Regions from separate parts of the Halomonas sp. DP8Y7-3 genome, predicted to be linked through region 2. Evidence: predicted binding sites of a transcription regulator. Region 2 holds the regulator's gene; each other region holds the start of a gene.
What was found. Region 2 encodes FNR, which switches genes on or off when oxygen is low (the NO sensors DNR and NnrR bind a similar motif). Its sites were predicted from a motif close to TTGATNTANATCAA; they were not measured.
Positions count from the first base shown of each region.

Region 1: the regulator FNR is predicted to act here: its motif matches at 955-968, upstream of yegQ (tRNA 5-hydroxyuridine modification protein YegQ).
Region 3: the regulator FNR is predicted to act here: its motif matches at 1,604-1,617, upstream of pflB (formate C-acetyltransferase).

Region 1 covers NZ_JAHVIO010000008.1:86,518-89,630, reverse strand. Annotated here, with positions in the region: gene queC (7-cyano-7-deazaguanine synthase QueC) at 1-690, opposite strand, end outside; gene yegQ (tRNA 5-hydroxyuridine modification protein YegQ) at 1,171-2,523, shown strand; gene KUV86_RS09495 (SRPBCC family protein) at 2,732-3,113, shown strand, end outside.
Region 2 covers NZ_JAHVIO010000009.1:265,690-268,802, reverse strand. Annotated here, with positions in the region: gene KUV86_RS10915 (heavy metal translocating P-type ATPase) at 1-425, shown strand, start outside; gene ccoS (cbb3-type cytochrome oxidase assembly protein CcoS) at 422-661, shown strand; gene KUV86_RS10905 (sulfite exporter TauE/SafE family protein) at 671-1,357, shown strand; gene fnr (fumarate/nitrate reduction transcriptional regulator Fnr) at 1,516-2,256, shown strand; gene ttcA (tRNA 2-thiocytidine(32) synthetase TtcA) at 2,536-3,113, opposite strand, start outside.
Region 3 covers NZ_JAHVIO010000020.1:27,731-30,843, forward strand. Annotated here, with positions in the region: gene pflB (formate C-acetyltransferase) at 1-1,397, opposite strand, end outside; gene htpG (molecular chaperone HtpG) at 1,795-3,113, opposite strand, start outside.

The DNA.
Region 1 (3,113 bases), on a different contig from region 2:
CGGTTGGGCGTCTTCTGCTGCAGCAGTATAGGCCAGTGGATCCGTCACTCCCTGGGCCGCGAAGGCGGCGAGGCGCTCACGGCAGCTGCCACAGCGGCCACAGGCCAGTGGGCGTCCCTCGTAGCAGGTCCAGGTGTGGCGATAGTCCAGGCCCATGGCAAGCCCATCGGCGAGGATGTCGCTCTTGCTGGCATCGAGGTAGGGCGCGTGTATGGCCACCGGGGAGAAGTTGGCGATGGCGGCCACGTCGTTCATCTTGTGCACGAATTCCGGGCGACAGTCGGGGTAGAGCACGTGATCACCGCCATGAGCCCCGTAGTCCACGCGGCTGGCGCCAATATTCACCGCCTTGGCGATGGCCAGTGATAGCAACACCATATTGCGGTTCGGGACCACCGTGGCACTCAGGTTGTCGTCGGCGTAGTCCCCGTCGGGCATGGCGCGGGCCGCATTGGTCAAGGCGGAGTTGTCGATCAAGCCGTGGATGGCGGTGATGTCGACCACTTGATGGGGAATCTTCAATTCCTGGCACACCTGCCGCGCCACCTCGAGTTCACGGGCGTGACGCTGCCCATAATCGAAGGACAGGGCATGTACCTTGAGGCCCTCGCGAAGGGCGCGATGAAGAACGGTATAGGAATCCATGCCACCGGAGTAGATCACCACGGTGGTGGCGGGAGTAGGGCTCATGCTGAATATCTCGAGTCGGAGAATTTGGGGGAGGCGACTCGCTGTCGCCAGGGGCCGGGGTCCGGTCCGGCTAGATGCCATGGGCAATGTCGCTGTCTGACTTGAGTGGCTTAAAGGCTTAAGTCGTTTAAGTGCTTAAGTTGCTTAAGTGCATTGGCGGCTCAAGTGTCAGCGAGACACGCCGGCGCTGGAGCATTCTCTCGCCAGCACCTGCCTGTGGCGCCGCATAGGGTACCGAAAGGTGGGGAACAAGGCCAGGCACCTTTGATGCCGATCATTTGCGCCTCGTCAATATCGCACGTTCCCTGGCATGGCATGCTGCCGGGCCCGCACTGCGGTGTCTGAGCTGTGATGTCTAAGCTGCGGCGTCTGCGCTGTGGTGTCTGAGCTTTAGAAGGAAGCAGGATGTCCAGCCAGTCTTGGCTAGACATACGCTCCGCCGTGTTGCCTTGACCATTACCCCTGACGAGAATCGCCACCATGCATGCCCCTGAACTGCTGTCCCCGGCCGGCACCTATCGCCATATGCGCTTCGCCTTTGCCTACGGTGCGGATGCGGTCTACGCGGGCCAGCCCCGCTATTCGCTGCGGGTGCGCAACAACGACTTTGGCTTGGATAATCTGCTGCGTGGTATCGAACACGCCCGCAGCCGGGGCAAACGCTTTTACGTGGCATCCAACATCGCCCCGCATAACGCCAAGCTGCGAACCTACCTCGATGACATGGCGCCGATTGTCGAGGCGTCACCCGACGCGCTGATCATGTCCGATCCAGGCCTGATCATGATGGTGCGGGAGCGCTGGCCCGAACAGCCCATTCACCTGTCGGTGCAGGCTAACGTGGTCAACCACGCGGCGGCCCGGTTCTGGCAGGCCCAGGGGATATCCCGGATCATCCTGTCACGGGAGCTGTCCCTCGAGGAAATCGCCGAGATTCGCGCCGAGTGTCCGAGTCTCGACATCGAGACCTTTGTTCACGGGGCGCTGTGCATCGCCTACTCAGGTCGCTGCCTGTTGTCCGGTTACTTCAATCGTCGAGACCCCAACCAGGGGACCTGCACCAATGCCTGCCGCTGGCAGTACCAGACTCACGCGGCCACCACGGATGACTGTGGCGACCTGGTATCCACCAGCGCTCAGCCGTCGGTGTTGATCGAGGACCCGCAGCGCTCGGGGGAGCTGATGCCGGTCCATGAGGACGAGCACGGCAGCTACATCATGAATTCCAAGGACTTGCGAGCGGTGCAGCACGTGGCAAGGCTAGTCGAGATGGGCGTCAGCTCGCTGAAGATCGAAGGACGCACCAAGTCTCCCTATTACGTTGCCCGCACCGCCCAGGTCTATCGTCGTGCCATCGACGATGCCGTGGCGGGACGGCCGTTCGACAGGCGACTGATGGATGAGCTCGAGAACCTCGCCAATCGCGGCTATACAGAAGGCTTCTACCGCCGTCACGTACACGACGAGTATCAGAACTACGAGCGCGGGCACTCGATTGGCGTGCACCAGCAGTTTGTGGGAGAGGTGCTGGGCATGGAGCGTGAAGGGTGGCTCGAGGTTGCCGTCAAGAACCGCTTCGAAGTCGGGGATGGGGTGGAGTTGATGCTGCCGACCGGCAATCGGCGCTTTACCCTAAAGGCAATGATGTCGTCCAGCGGTCGTCCCCTGGAGGTGGCGCCTGGCGACGGGCACCGCGTGCGCCTGGCGTTGGAGGGCGAGTCATTGAGCGCTGCGGCGCGCAGCCAGGAGGCACTTGGCTTTGGGCTGCTGCTGAGGGATCTTCCCGCTGCTCGCCAGGGTGCCGTACCTTTACAGGAAGACGTACAACCCTGATGCTGGGGCTTGTACGAAAAGTGCCTGCGCTTGGTGATACGGCGTTAAAAATCAACTTAAAATGCTCATTTACACCTCGTAAACTGCGCTTTCTCACCGATTTTTGCCTTGTCTAACCTTCGCTCGTCGACTTTTCGGACAAAGCCTCGGGCTCAAGTGGCGCCACGGATCGAGCGGGCGCCGGGACTTTCTGGCTCAGGATGCTGCCATGGCCACCATTGAACATAGCGCTGTTCTCGCCGCGCCACCGGAGCGGGTGTTCGCCCTGCTCGAGAACGTCGAGGACTTCGCCGATTACTCCGACCTGATCACCTCGATCGAAGCCTTGGGAGATGATCGTTACCGCTGGCACGTTCACGCGGTGGCGATGGACTGGACCTTCGATGTTCAGGTGACCGAGAAGTCGGCACCGTACCGGCTGGCGTGGCAATCGGTCGATGGGGTCAGCAATGAGGGGCGTTATGACCTTGAGCGCGTGGAAGAGGGCACCCGGGTCAGCCTGACCATCGATTATCGGATACGCAATCGCCTTCTCGAGAAGGCGGTCAACCGAGCCGCCAAGCCGCTGGTCAGCAAGGTCAGCGCCCAGA
Region 2 (3,113 bases):
CCGAGGACAAGCTCACATTGGTCCGCAAGCGTCAGCAAGCGGGAGAGGTCGTTGCCATGGTGGGAGATGGCATCAACGATGTGCCCGTTCTGGCCGGGGCGGACCTCGCCATTGCCGTTGCTGGCGCCAGTGACCTGACCCGCACTCGCGCCGACCTGATCTTGCTCGGCGAGCCGCTGGAGCGTATCGTCCAGGCTATCCATAGCGCACGCCAGACGCGCCGCATCATTCGCCAGAACCTCGCCTGGTCAGTGCTCTACAACGTCGTCGCGCTGCCCGCCGCCGCGCTGGGCTTCGTGCCTCCGTGGCTCGCCGCCATCGGCATGTCGATCAGCTCGCTGCTGGTCATAGGCAATGCCCTTCGCCTGCGACGCGCGGCGCCGCCATCATCCTCACGTCTTGCCGTAGCGGCACATGCTCAATGAACATTCTCTATCTGTTGATACCGCTGTCGCTGATCCTGTTGAGTCTGGCGGTATGGGCGTTTTTCTGGGCGGTTCGCAACGATCAATTCGACGATCTGGAGGGGCCTGCCTATCGCATCCTGTTCGAGGACGAAGACCCGCCGACACCGAACCCATCCAGAAAGCCGGCAAGAGAGACGCCGGTCGATGACGCAGCAGCCGACGAGCATGATTCCACGCCACCCCCTGGATCCTGAGCAGAACGCATGAACCCAGTAGGTCTAGACCTGCCGCCCGCGATGGCGGCGTTTGTCTTCGGGCTGCTTGGCGGAGCACATTGCATCGGCATGTGCGGCGGTATAATGAGTGCCCTGACCTTTGCCATTCCCCCGAGCATGCGCCACCCTATTCGTGTAGGAATTTTACTACTCGGCTACAACTCGGGGCGTCTGTTCAGCTACTGCCTGGCAGGCGCTATGGTCGCAAGCCTAGGCTCTGTGGTGGCGCTGGCACCGGGCATGCGGGACCTGCTGCAGGTGGTTGCCAGCCTGATGCTGATCACGATGGCGCTTTACATTGCCAACCTGTGGAAAGGGCTACGCTGGCTGGAGGCATTGGGCCAGCGCCTGTGGAGGTACCTGGAGCCAGCAGGACGTCGCCTGTTGCCAGTGGTCAAGCTACCTCAGGCGATTGCACTCGGGGCCATCTGGGGCTGGCTGCCCTGTGGCCTGGTGTATTCCATGCTGGCATGGAGCATGGCCATCGCAGACCCTGCCCGTGGAGCACTACTCATGCTCTGCTTTGGCCTGGGAACGCTACCGGCACTAGTGACAACAGGGATTGCTGCACGCCAACTGCAGAGTTTGCTGGCACACCCTGCCACTCGATTTATGGCAGCGGGCATGATTGTCGGTTTAGCTGTATGGAATATCCTACAAATTGTAGGAAATTGACGACCATCATATCGCCGCCAGATTATTGAGGCAAAAGAGGTATATGCACCTTTGGCCCAATATCTGCGTGTAGAATAGCGACAATAGCATGCAGCTAGGGCAAGCCAGTTTCCTACATGCCCTGCTCATCATGAACCCCAGACCCACAGGAGCTGCGAATGAGTCCATCGGCCCAAGATCGACGGCGCCCCATGCTACATGAGACTCGTTGCGAGTCCTGCAGCTTGAGTTCCCTGTGCCTTCCGTTGTCGCTGGAGACCGCTGACCTCGAGCGCTTCGATTCCATTATCCGTCGTCACCCTCCGATCAAGAAGGGCACTCGGCTGGTCGAGCAGGGAGATCGCTTCACGAGCGTCTTCGCGGTTCGCTCCGGTAGTCTCAAGCAGATCACCACCGAGGGTAGTGGCGAAGCGCAGCTGACCAACTTCTTCTTGCCCAGTGAACTGGTCGGCCTGGATGGCATCGACGACGGCAGATACCCCGGCAGCGTGGTGGCACTCGAGACCACGACCGTATGTGAGATTCCCTTCGATCGCCTTGACGCCCTGACCCAGACGCTGCCGGAACTACGCGCGCAACTGTTCCGCACCCTCAGCAAGGAGCTGCGCGAAGATCGCCGCATGATGCAGCTGCTGTCGCGCAAGACCGCTGACCAACGACTGGCCTGCTTCTTCCTCGGTCTGTCCGACCGTTTCCGACGTCGCGGCTACTCGCCGTTCAGCTTCCGCCTGTCCATGTCCCGGGCAGATATCGGCAACCACCTGGGACTTGCCGTCGAAACGGTCAGCCGCATTCTGGGGCGCTTTCAACAGCAGGACCTGGTGGCGGTCTCTGGACGGGAGGTCAATATCCTGGACCTCGCCTCACTGTCGAACCTGGCTGACACCGACGCCAGCTGATCCCGCGGCGCTGACAGGGCCTGCGGCCGACAGCGACCGATAGACGTCGTGCCACGCCCCAAGCCCAGCCCCCCTAGGTAGGGCGACGATATACCGGCTCCATCAACAAAAGAGGCCGCATCCCAGGATGCGGCCTCTTGCTATCTTATCGGGACGAGCGTTCAGACATTGAAGAGGGCCACTGCGTGATGTGGCCCTAGCTCGCTTCACGCTTCAGCAGTGCCTTTTCAGCAAGGCATGTTCAGCAGAGGCTCTTCAGCAGGGCGTGTTCAGGCGAGCTTAGTCGGCATCAACGATATCAATACGCCGAGCCTGGCGATGCGCCTGCTCGGCCTCCAGCCCTTCAAAGTCGAACAGCTCGCGGTCCGCCAGCTGCGAGGGTGCCACGTTGGTCACGGCCTTGAACATGCTCTCCAGGCGCCCAGGGTGCTTGGCCTCCCACTCTGCCAGCATTTCCTTCACCACCTGGCGCTGCAGGTTGGGCTGCGAACCGCAGAGATTGCAGGGAATGATCGGAAAGGCCATGGCATCGCTGTAGGCCTGGATGTCCGCCTCGCGGCAGTACGCCAGCGGCCGGATGACAATGTTCTTGCCATCATCGGACAGCAGCTTGGGCGGCATGGCCTTGAGACTTCCTCCGAAGAACATGTTGAGGAACAGCGTCTCGAGAATATCCTCGCGGTGGTGTCCCAGGGCAATCTTGGTCGCACCGATCTCTTCCGCAAAACCGTACAGCGACCCTCGGCGCAGTCGCGAGCACAGCGCGCAGGTGGTCTTGCCCTCGGGGGTCTTTTCCTTCACCACCGAGTAGGTGTCACGCTCGAGGATGTGGTAGTCCACGCCAATGCTGTCCAGGT
Region 3 (3,113 bases), on a different contig from region 2:
TCACGGATCGGCTCGCTCTTTGGCCCCACCTGAATCTTGAGCTTCTCATCGACGCCACCGTTGATCGTGTACAGCAGCGTCTTGGCCAGGTTGGCACGAGCGCCGAAGAACTGCATCTGCTTGCCGATCACCATGGGGGACACGCAGCAGGCTATCGCGTAGTCATCGGAGGCAAAGTCCTGGCGCATCAGATCGTCGTTCTCGTACTGGATCGACGAGGTGTCGATAGACACCTTGGCGCAGTAGCGCTTGAACCCCTCTGGCAGCTGCTCTGACCACAGCACGGTCAGGTTGGGCTCAGGACTTGGGCCCATGGTGTACAGACTGTTGAGGAAACGGAAGCTGGTACGGGTGACCAGCGTGCGTCCGTCCTGGGCCATGCCCCCCAGGCACTCGGTCGCCCAGATGGGGTCGCCGGAAAACAGTTCGTCGTACTCAGGCGTGCGCAGGAAGCGCACCATGCGCAGCTTCATGATGAAGTGGTCGACCAGCTCCTGGGCCCCCACTTCATCGATCACTCCCTGGCTCAGATCGCGCTCCAGGTAGATGTCGAGGAAGCTGGAGGTACGCCCCAGCGACATGGCAGCGCCATTCTGGGACTTCACCGCAGCCAGGTAGCCGAAGTAGGTCCACTGAATGGCTTCCTGAGCCGTGGTGGCCGGCACCGAGATATCGAAGCCGTACTTGGCCGCCATCTCTTTCAGCTGGTCCAGCGCACGATACTGCTCGGCGACCTCTTCGCGCAGCTGAATGACCGCCTCCAGATCATCGCCCTGTTCAAAGCGTGACTGCAGAGAAGCAAACTGGGCCTGTTTGTCGGCCATCAGGAAGTCGACACCGTAAAGCGCGACCCGGCGATAGTCACCGATGATGCGGCCGCGTCCGTAGGCATCAGGGAGTCCTGTCAGCACGCCGGACTTGCGACACTTGAGGATGTCCGGGGTGTAGACATCGAACACGCCCTGGTTATGGGTCTTGCGAAACTCGGTGAAGATCTTCTTCACCTGCGGATCCAGCTCGCGGCCGTAGGCCTGGCAGGACCCTTCCACCATCTTGATCCCACCATTGGGCATGATGGCCCGCTTCAAGGGTGCCTCGGTCTGCAGACCGACAATGGTCTCGAGAGACGCATCGATGTAGCCGGCGTCATGGGCGGTGATGGAGGACACCAGCGAGGTGTCGAAGTCCAGCGGCGCGTGGGTGGCATTCTCCTGCTTGATACCCTCCATGACCCGGTCCCACAGTGCGCGGGTGCTCGTGGCGGGCTCTGCCACCAGAAAATGCTCGTCGCCTTCATAGGGCGTCACGTTGGCCAGCAGGAAGTCGCGTACGTTGACCCCCTCTTTCCACGCGGTGCCCGCAAACCCTTCCCACGCCTGTGCGAATTGCTCTTTCATCGACTTGCCCCTCAACAAAAGGAAATACGAAACTAGTGCAGATTCACTGCGCCCCTCTATCCATCGGAGGGGGCAGCAAAGCTTGAAGATCGGTGGCAGCGCGGTCGTCACTTCGATGGTGACGTGGATGCAGCGCTCTTGCTGGGCGAGACAACCTCTGACCCAGCGGGACCATTCGACTTTAGCAGTAGAGGGACAGCCCGGACTTGACCCGTATCAGCGTCCAATAAGGTCGCGGCGCAACTGGCGATTTAGCGCATCAGGGAGGATAAACAGGCGGGAGGGCAGCAAGCAGAGCGCGCCATAAAAAGGCGACGCCACCCGAAGGTGGCGCCGCCCTGGCGCAACGATGGCGCTATGTACCCAGAGGTACGCCGATCAATCTGCCGGCCTGTTGTCAGGCGCTGAGCAAGGCATTCAGACGCTTGACGTAGGCAGCGGGATCATCGAGATGGCCGCCCTCGGCGATAATCGCCTGATCAAGCAGAATCCTGGCGAGATCGGCAAAGCCCTCGTCGCCGGCCGCTTCGAGACGCGCGACGAGCGCATGCTCCGGGTTGAGTTCGAGGATCGGCTTGACCTCCGGCAGGCTCTGGCCCGCCGCTTCCATGATGCGGCGCATCTGGAAGCCCATCTCGTGCTCAGGCAGGACCACACAGGCAGGAGAATCCGTCAGGCGATGGGTGACCTTGACCTCCTGGACCTCGTCTCCCAGCGCCTCTTTCACCCGCTTGACCAGGTCTTCCTTGGCCTTGGCGGTCTCCTCCTGGGCCTTCTTCTCTTCCTCGTTCTCGACATCACCAAGATCGAGGTCGCCCTTGGCCACATCGACCAGCTTCTTGCCATCGAACTCGGTAAGGTGGCTCATCAGCCACTCATCGATCCGGTCGTGCAGCAGCAGTACCTCGATCCCCTTCTTGCGGAAGATCTCCAGATGGGGGCTATTCTTGGTCGCATTGAAGCCGTCGGCGACGATGTAATAGATCTTGTCCTGACCCTCTTTCATCCGCTCGACATAGTCGGCCAGTGACTGGTCCTGGGTGGCGCTGTCGGTGTGAGTACTGGAGAAGCGCAGCAGGCCACTGATCTTGTCGCGGTTGGCGAAGTCTTCCGCCGGGCCTTCCTTCAACACGGCGCCAAAGGTGTTCCAGAAGCTCTGATAGGCCTCCTTGTCCTTCGACAGCTTCTTCAGCATGTCCAGCGCACGCTTGGTCAGCGCGGACTTGATCTTGTCGACCTTGGGATCCTGCTGCAGCAGTTCGCGGGACACGTTCAGCGACAGGTCGCGGGTATCCAGCACGCCCTTGATGAAGCGCAGGTAGAGCGGCAGGAACTGCTCAGCGTCGTCCATGATGAACACACGCTGCACATACAGTTTCACCCCACGGGCGCCATCACGCTCGTACAGGTCGAAGGGAGCACGGCCCGGCACGTACAGCAGGCTGGTGTACTCCAGGTTGCCTTCGACCTTGTTATGGCTCCAGGCCAGCGGGTCGGAGAAGTCATGAGCCACATGCTTGTAGAAGGCCTTGTACTCATCATCCGACACCTCGCCCTTGGGACGAACCCACAGCGCTGTCGCCTCGTTGATGGTCTCCCAGGTGGTGACTTCACTACCGTCGACCTCATTGCCTTCGTCGTCGGTCGCCTTTTCCGTGCGCGGCATTTTCACCGGCACTTCGATGTGGTCGGAGTACTTGCGCACCAGACTCTGCA